Regions from separate parts of the Bacillus basilensis genome, predicted to be linked through region 4. Evidence: riboswitches for the same ligand, from Rfam matches in the RefSeq annotation. Region 4 holds a riboswitch; each other region holds the start of a gene.

Region 1 (2,195 bases), on a different contig from region 4:
CAGGTCTTGGGCTTGCTATTTCGAAGAATATTTTAGAACTGCATGATGCTGAATATGGAGTAAAGAATACAGAAGATGGTGTATTATTTTACTTCTATTTACCGAAAAAAGCGTAGACAATATGATCTACGCTTTTTTAAGTTATTTTCATATTATCTTTACCTAATCTTTATTTTCAAGCGATATAATCGTGTTAGAAAATGAGGTTATGTAAGGAGTCGATGAACCGTGCATAGCAATTGGCTAAGTATAATGGTATTTATTTTCTTTTGTGCATTTATTGTTTTTTTAATTGATATTACGATATGAAAAAAAGAGCGCTCATGAAGCGCTCTTTTTGTTTGCATTTATTTGATAAGCATTGATGCTCTTGAATAAGCGTGGTGAAGTAAGGAATAAAAATATAAGTAAAACGGTACATAGAATGTAGGAACCAATCATTACGCTACCGTTTACGATTAATGAATAAAGCACAGCGGATTGACCTTTCGGTGCATATTGTCCCCAGAAAATAATACCAGCAATAAAGTGACAGAAGTAGCGAGCAAAGCTACCAATAAATGTAGCAACAATAATGTAACCAAGAACTTTCTTTCCTTCGTTCTGTTTTGAAGAAGGTTTGTCTTTACGGCTACCTAAATTGGATTGTTCTTCACTATTTTCATTGGTTGTTAAAAGTGCCTTTTGAATAGGACGATAGAATAAACCAGCAAATCCAATGAATGCGAAAGCAACGAAGTATTCAATGAGTACTTGAATTGGTGTGACGATAATGGCATCTCCGACTACAATTTGTAATAATCCCCAAATTAAGCCTCCTAAGAAAGCCATTTTGAAGCCCCAGCGGTATGCGATAATAAAAATAGGAATCATAGCAAATGAGATGGAACCGCCTGTTGGAAGTTTAATTGATAATGGTAAAATGTCGATGACCATGGCGAAGGCTGCAAGAATAGCAGATTCAATCATCGCTTGTAAATTGGTGTTACGCATGTTGTCTCCCCCTAAATTAAAGTTGTACAAAAAAGAATAGATATCATAGGAGGATACGAAATACGTAAATAAAAAAGAGGTATGTATTTCGGACGTTTGCACAATCCCTGCGTTAGCATTAACTAACAGGTTCTAAGGGTCGGAACGAAGTGTTCCCTCTCAGCGGTAAGGCTCCCCCTGTGATAACGAGATTCTTTATTTGCTATTGTTTATTGTAAGCGAAATGGATGAGAATGGCAAACGAATCTGTTATGACAATGATTGAAATAGAATTGTAGCAAAATGTTAATAAATATGAAGCAAAAGGGTATAGTACAAGAGAAATAGAGTGTGCTATAATTTCTCTGAAAATAATTATCATTCTCTTTTGAGGGGGAAGGTTATGAGCTTAGTAGATATTAAAATCGGTGAGAAAGTGTTAGTAAAAAGCGTTCAGTCTTTAGATCATTTACTAAAGAGAAGATTGGCGGCTTTTGGTCTTTCTGAAGGAAGCGAACTTCGCATGAAGCAGAAAGCGATGTTCAAAGGTCCTTGTACATTGGAGTGTCGTGGACAGTTAATTAGTATTCGTCATTGTGACGCGAAAATGATAAAGGTGGAATTAGCGTGAATAAGGTAGCTTTGCTAGGGAATCCAAATACAGGGAAGACATCATTATTTAATGCACTTACTGGTTCTTATGAATACGTAGGAAACTGGAGCGGTGTAACAGTAGAAAAAAAGGTTGGTAAATTAAAAGATAGACAAGGGACATTAATCGATTTACCAGGCGTATATGATTTGAACCCAGTTTCGCGTGATGAGGGTGTTGTAACAAACTTTCTACTAACAGAAGAATTTCAGCATATGTTAAATATTGTGGATTCCTCGCAATTTGAACGAAATATGCATTTAACGTTGCAGTTACTTGAATTTGGTAAGCCGGTTTCAATTGGTTTAAATATGGTTGATGTGGCGAAGCAAAGAGGAATTGTAATTGATGTAAAAAGGTTATCAGAACTATTAGGTGTAACAGTCGTTCCTGTCGTTGCAAGAAGCGGAAAAGGCTGTGAAGAACTACTTGCGACTCTTAAAGAAAATGACAAAAGTGAGAAAAAGCCATTCATTATTTCATATGGTGTACAACTGGATGAAGGAATTGGAGAAGCAATTTCTCTTTTAGAAAAAGAGAATTACGAGCATCCGAGATGGTTAGCGCTTCA
Region 2 (2,195 bases), on a different contig from region 4:
ATAAAATCGGACAAATGGCTGGACATCAATTACCGTTTCTATCATTATTTGTTCCGTTCTTTATCGTATTTTTAATGGATGGATTGAAAGGGGTAAGACAGACTTGGCCTGCTTTACTTGTAGCGGGTAGTTCGTTTGCAATTACTCAGTTCATTACAGCGACATTCTTAGGACCAGAACTTCCGGATATTACGTCAGCACTTGTAAGTTTAGTTAGTTTATCGTTGTTCTTAAAAGTATGGCAACCGAAAGAAATCTATCAATCCGGGCAAGCAAATAGTGAAGTAGCTGCAACAACAACGGCGGCATCGATGCCGAAATTAACGTTAGGAAAAGTTGTAAAGGCATGGTCTCCATTTATCGTATTAACGGTTATGGTAGTTATTTGGAGTCAAAGTTTCTTTAAAGCATTATTTGCTCCAGGAGGCGTGTTAGAAAGCCTTGTATTTAAGTTTGAAATTCCAGGCTTGCATAATTTGGTAATGAAGGCAGAGCCTATTGTAAATAAAGCGACGCCTTACGAGGCAATTTTGAAGTTTGATGTATTATCAGCAACTGGAACAGCGATTTTAATTGCTTGTCTCATTTCCATGTTTATTTTGAAAATGAGTGTAAAAGATGCAGTAGTAACATTTAAAGAAACGTTAAGCGAATTGAAAATGCCAATTCTATCTATCGGATTCGTATTAGGATTTGCATTTATCGCAAACTATTCTGGTCTATCTTCTACACTAGCATTAGCACTAGCAGGAACTGGCGGACTATTCCCATTCTTCTCACCATTCCTAGGCTGGATTGGCGTATTCTTAACAGGTTCCGATACGTCAGCGAATGCATTATTCTCAAATCTACAAGCAATTACAGCACAACAAGTTGGTGTATCTGAAGTACTTCTCGTTGCAGCAAATACAACGGGTGGTGTAACAGGAAAAATGATTTCTCCGCAATCAATTGCAATTGCTTGTGCGGCAGTTGGACTTGCTGGAAAAGAATCAGATTTATTCCGCTTCACAGTGAAGCATAGTTTATTCTTTGTAATTATTGTTGGTATTATGACGTATGTACAGGCATATTATTTAACGTGGATGATTCCATAAGTAACAAAAGAAATAAACTTTGCATTTTTCAGATTATCGTGTATGATGGGAAAGTATTGAAAATTAAATCAGTGATAAACTAGGGGTGCCTAACGTATGCGTAGGCTGAGAGAGAAGCGCGTGATCTTCTTAACCCTTTGGACCTGATCTGGCTCGTACCAGCGTAGGGAAGTTAACGGCTTTACATAATGATGTCTTTTATGAGCCAGGTCCTTATTTTTTTATGGACCTGGCTCTTTTTATTTTGGCATACGCTGGCCATATCTCGTCCTTGTCACGAACAGGGGAGGCAACAAAGGTTATGAAACAATCTGTTTCAGCTGAGCAAATTGAATTGAAATCGAGTTTACCAGGGAGTAAGAAAGTATATGTAGATGGACCACGCGCAGGTATGAAAGTGCCGATGCGTGAGATTGAACAAAGCGAAACGAACGGCGTCTCAAATCCGCCAATCCGTGTGTATGATACGAGCGGTCCTTATACGGATCCGGCGTATAAAGTAGAGCTGGAAAAGGGGATTCCAACGCCGCGCCACTCTTGGATTCTAGAGCGCGGGGATGTAGAGGCATATGAAGGGCGCGAGGTGAAACCAGAGGATGACGGTGTGAAAGTGGCTTCGAAACATACACATATTTTCCCGCAAATGGATCGCCAGCCGCTTAGAGCGAAGCAAGGTGCAAATGTTACGCAAATGCATTATGCGCGTAATGGCATTATTACGTCTGAGATGGAATACGTTGCGATTCGTGAAGGCGTAGAGCCTGAGTTTGTTCGTAAGGAAATTGCAGAAGGTCGTGCCATTTTACCAGCGAATATTAATCATCCGGAAGCAGAACCGATGATTATCGGGCGTAATTTTCACGTGAAGGTCAATGCAAATATCGGAAACTCTGCTGTATCTTCTTCTATTGCAGAAGAAGTAGAGAAGATGACGTGGGCAACGCGCTGGGGTGCAGATACGATTATGGATTTATCTACAGGTAAAAATATTCATACGACGCGTGAGTGGATTATTCGTAACGCGCCTGTACCAGTTGGAACTGTACCAATCTATCAAGCACTGGAAAAAGTAAACGGAATTGCAGAAGATTTAACGTG
Region 3 (2,195 bases), on a different contig from region 4:
GTAAAGACCAGGAGAGAATGACTTCTTTTGTTTTTTATCAATGTCTATAACAGTGGCATTTTGTTTATCTAAAACTTTTACGATGCTATCAATTTTTTCTTTATTAAAACTACGGCTATTGCCATTTGCATCTTGCCACGTTAGTTTTAGTTGATTTGTTGTTTGAGCTTCAATGCCGTAATAAGTTTGAGCTTTGAAGTTCTTTATTTCATCTTCACGATTAGCGATCATAGCGACAGTAGGTGTTTGTACACGGCCGCAATTCAGCTGGGCATTAAAGCGAGTCGTTAAAGCTCGAGTCGCATTAAGACCGATATACCAGTCAGCTTCTGAACGCGCAACTGCTGAAGCATATAAATTGTCATATGCCTTACCTGGTTTTAAATTTGCAAAACCATCTTTAATTGCTTTGTCAGTAACGGATGAAATCCATAGACGTTTGATTGGTATGTTAACTCGAACCTTATCAATAATCCAACGAGCGACCAATTCTCCTTCACGCCCAGCGTCTGTTGCTACAATAATTTCATTTACATCTTTTCTAAGAAGCTGACTTTTTACAGCATTAAATTGTTTTCCTGTTTGTTTAATAACCGTTAATTTCAAACGCTCAGGTAGCATCGGTAAATCTTCTAAATTCCACTTTTTATATTTCACATCATAGTTTTCTGGATCTGCTAATGTAACAAGATGACCTAAAGCCCAAGTTACAATATATTTACTACCTTCAAGGTAGCCATTTCCTTTTTTATCACACTTCAGTACACGCGCAATATCTCGTGCAACAGAAGGTTTTTCAGCGATTACAACGCTTTTTGACATATTTAAAACATCCTTTCAAAATTCCATACGTTAACTATAGCATACATCTTCTTGAGATTCAGTTTCGCTCCATATTTGAGCGGTTTTTAGTGGAATGAACAAAACACCCACTGATTAAAGTTTCACTTGATTATGCTTATTGTTTTATAGGTTGCTTCTATATTAAATAGAAAAGTAAAGAACTTGTTATTTTATTAGAATAAGAGTAGACTTTGAAGTAGATGAATAATAAACACATGGGAGTTTGTGGATGCAAACTGAGAGTATGACTAATCCGTCATTGACCATTTGAACCTGTTGGATAATGCCAGCGTAGGGAGAGTGTAAAAGCACATGTTCAGGCACTTTGCGTACGCGCAAAGTGCCTTTTTGTGTATCTCCCATCACTATAGTTAGGAGATGAAAAGGATGAATATGAAAGAAATTAGTAAAGTAGTGGATTTGGTGAGAGAATCTAATCCGCTCGTTCATAATATTACAAATGTTGTTGTCACAAATTTTACAGCTAACGGTTTGTTAGCGCTAGGAGCATCGCCTGTAATGGCGTATGCAAAAGAAGAAGTGGCAGAAATGGCGAGTATTGCTGGAGCGTTAGTATTAAACATGGGGACACTACGTCCTGAAGAAGTAGAAGCGATGTTACTTGCGGGTAAATCAGCAAATGTAAACAATGTACCAGTACTGTTTGATCCAGTTGGTGCAGGAGCAACATCGTATCGAACAGAAGTTGCGAGACATATTCCGGCTGAAATCGAGTTAGCGATTATCCGCGGAAATGCAGCTGAAATAGCGAACGTTATTAATGAGAAATGGGAAATTAAAGGGGTAGACGCTGTTACTGGAAATGGCAATGTCGTAAGTATTGCAAGGCAGGCAGCGGATGAATTGAATACCGTTGCGGTAATTACTGGAGAAGAAGATGTTGTTACAGATGGAGAGCGAACTATTGTTATTCGAAATGGCCATCCTATTTTAACAAAGGTTACAGGAACAGGGTGTTTACTAACTTCTGTAATAGGAGCATTTGTAGCGGTAGAAAAGGATTATGTAAAGGCAGCTGTAGCAGCATTAACATTTTATGGTGTAGCTGCAGAACTGGCAGCTGCTAAGACGGTGGAAAAGGGACCTGGTAGTTTCCAAATTGAATTTTTAAATCAGTTAGCGAATACCACTTCGGGTGATATTGAGAAGTATGGGAAGATTGAGGAGTTAAAGTAAGGGGATGAAAAACATGATGCGCATTGAAGCAAAGAGAATGTCTAAGTTATTACAAGTGTATTTTATTATGGGAAGTAATAACTGTACGAAGGATCCGTTAGCTGTATTGAAAGAAGCGTTAGATGGTGGAGTGACACTTTTTCAGTTTCGTGAGA
Region 4 (2,195 bases):
ACTAGCATTGCTACGTACATTAAGTTTAGGTGTTGCAACTGTGTATTTCGTATTATTTTGAACTGTGATGCCTTTTACTAAAGGCTGTGAACCATTAGACACGAACGCCTTTTGTACGTAACCTGTTTTGCCATTATGTAAAATTTTATACCACTCACCTTGTTCTTCTTGAATGGTAACGAATTTCCCATTTGGTAATACATCTAAAATTGAAGATTCTAAATTAGGTTCAGAACGAACGTTTAATGCATTGGCATTAACAATGTATTGATTATTAGATTGAAGTTTGTTTTTTAGTAGAATAGCATCTTTTTGTACGTAACCTACTTTATTATTAACAGATACTTTATACCAGCTATTAGTTGTTTCGAGTATGTTTACTTTCGTATTAAAGCGAATTGTATCAATTGATGAGCTATTTGCGTTATCTTGTGTATGTAAGGCTACTTGATCGACTTTGACATATCCAGTTTTCACGTTAGATAATTGTTCAGCGTTGGCTGTTTGTACAGTTGTTTCTCCCATAGAAGGAAGTAAAGAGGCAATTGCGACAGTAGTTGCTGTTAAAGCAGTAGCTTTCATATTCATATAATAGAGACCTCCTCTAGTTGTATAGTTGTAATTTTATTATAGTATAAAGATATAATATAGTGGGTGTATTCACATAAATGTAATATGAAATCAATAAAAAAATAAATTTTTTGAGGATAATGATTCCTTATTATCCAATTAATTGGGATGATAATTTCTAAGATAGAATATAAATATTGTATAGTTTTATTATTTTGTTGACAATTGAGAAAATTAAAACAGTTGATGATGTCTTATTACGGTGTTATACTGACAGTGATAATTTCATAGTTTGCTAGGAGAGCTGGTGTTGCCAGCTGAGAGTAGGCCGTAAGCCTTTGATCCTTTTCATTACCTGATCTAGATTATGCTAGCGTAGGGAAGCAATTCGGACACTAATAATGAGTCCCCGTTTCTTTGCGTATAGAAACGGGGCTTTTTTATTTGAAAATTTCATATTGAAACCACTAGGGGTGCTTGTTGTGCTGAGAGAGGAATAATCCTTAACCCTTACAGACCTGATCTAGGTAATACTAGCGAAGGGAAGTGGAGCAACGAATAAATTATAATTTTATTTGCTGTAACCACTTCTTATTTAGAAGTGGTTTTTTATTTAGATATATAGATTGAAAGGGGATAGAGAAATGAAATTTTGCGATAGATTATTAGAAACTGTACAACCAGTTTGGGAGATGAGTCATAATCATCCGTTTGTAGTAGGTATGGGAGATGGCACGTTAGAAAAAGATAAGTTTCAGTATTATATTATTCAAGATTATTTATATTTGTTAGATTATGCAAAGCTATATGCGATTGGTGTTGTAAAAGCAACGAATCCACAAGTAATGGGGAAATTTGCTGAACAAATTGATGGCATATTAAATGGAGAAATGACAATCCATAAACAATATGCAAAAAGACTTGATATTTCTATAGAGGAGATAGAATCTGCCAAACCATCTGCTAAAAATTTAGCCTATACAAATTACATGATGTCTGTATCTCAAAATGGCACACTTGCGGAATTAATAGCAGCACTTCTTCCATGTATGTGGAGCTACTGGGAAATTGGAAAGCGTTTAAACGATATTCCTGGAGCAAGAGATCATGAGTTCTTTGGTGAGTGGATTCAAGGATATAGTTCGGAAGAATACGGTAACCTTTGTATTTGGTTAATAGATTTATTAAATGAAATGGCAGTTGGAAAGTCTGACAAAGAGCTAGATCGATTAGAGGAGATTTTCCTATATTCCAGTCGATTTGAATATTTATTCTGGGATATGTCCTATCGTAAGGAGATGTGGGGATTTGAGGAGCAAGAACATACTACAGTTTCATAATGTTTCTTTTCATTATGATGAGAAACCAATCATCAATGAATTAAATGCTTCTATACGAGATAAAGAGTTTGTAAGTATTATCGGACCGAGTGGATGCGGGAAAAGTACTTTATTTCGCCTTATTACAGGTTTAGAAGAAGCAAGTACGGGACAGATAGAGCTGACAGAAACAAAGAGCCATCCTGTAGGATATATGCCCCAAAAAGATATGCTCCTGCCATGGAGAACGATTATTGAGAATGCTGCCCTGCCGCTAGAGTGCCAAGGTGTACAGAAGAAAGAAGC

What was found. A riboswitch is a leader RNA that binds a small molecule or an ion and turns the genes downstream of it on or off. The one in region 4 is predicted to bind thiamine pyrophosphate.
Region 1: another riboswitch for thiamine pyrophosphate. It lies ahead of thiT (energy-coupled thiamine transporter ThiT); the one in region 4 lies ahead of tenA (thiaminase II).
Region 2: another riboswitch for thiamine pyrophosphate. It lies ahead of thiC (phosphomethylpyrimidine synthase ThiC); the one in region 4 lies ahead of tenA (thiaminase II).
Region 3: another riboswitch for thiamine pyrophosphate. It lies ahead of thiM (hydroxyethylthiazole kinase); the one in region 4 lies ahead of tenA (thiaminase II).

The regions. Positions count from the first base shown of each region.
Region 1 covers NZ_JBNTQO010000014.1:65,374-67,568, reverse strand. The annotation lists gene ACQVV1_RS21905 (sensor histidine kinase) at 1-116, shown strand, start outside; gene thiT (energy-coupled thiamine transporter ThiT) at 322-993, opposite strand; TPP riboswitch at 1,080-1,181, opposite strand; gene ACQVV1_RS21895 (FeoA family protein) at 1,376-1,603, shown strand; gene feoB (ferrous iron transport protein B) at 1,600-2,195, shown strand, end outside.
Region 2 covers NZ_JBNTQO010000011.1:141,759-143,953, forward strand. The annotation lists gene lldP (L-lactate permease) at 1-1,097, shown strand, start outside; TPP riboswitch at 1,169-1,284, shown strand; gene thiC (phosphomethylpyrimidine synthase ThiC) at 1,399-2,195, shown strand, end outside.
Region 3 covers NZ_JBNTQO010000016.1:101,639-103,833, reverse strand. The annotation lists gene topB (DNA topoisomerase III) at 1-822, opposite strand, end outside; TPP riboswitch at 1,049-1,158, shown strand; gene thiM (hydroxyethylthiazole kinase) at 1,231-2,040, shown strand; gene thiE (thiamine phosphate synthase) at 2,054-2,195, shown strand, end outside.
Region 4 covers NZ_JBNTQO010000004.1:4,497-6,691, forward strand. The annotation lists gene ACQVV1_RS09360 (SH3 domain-containing protein) at 1-588, opposite strand, end outside; TPP riboswitch at 858-969, shown strand; TPP riboswitch at 1,030-1,132, shown strand; gene tenA (thiaminase II) at 1,215-1,910, shown strand; gene ACQVV1_RS09370 (ABC transporter ATP-binding protein) at 1,879-2,195, shown strand, end outside.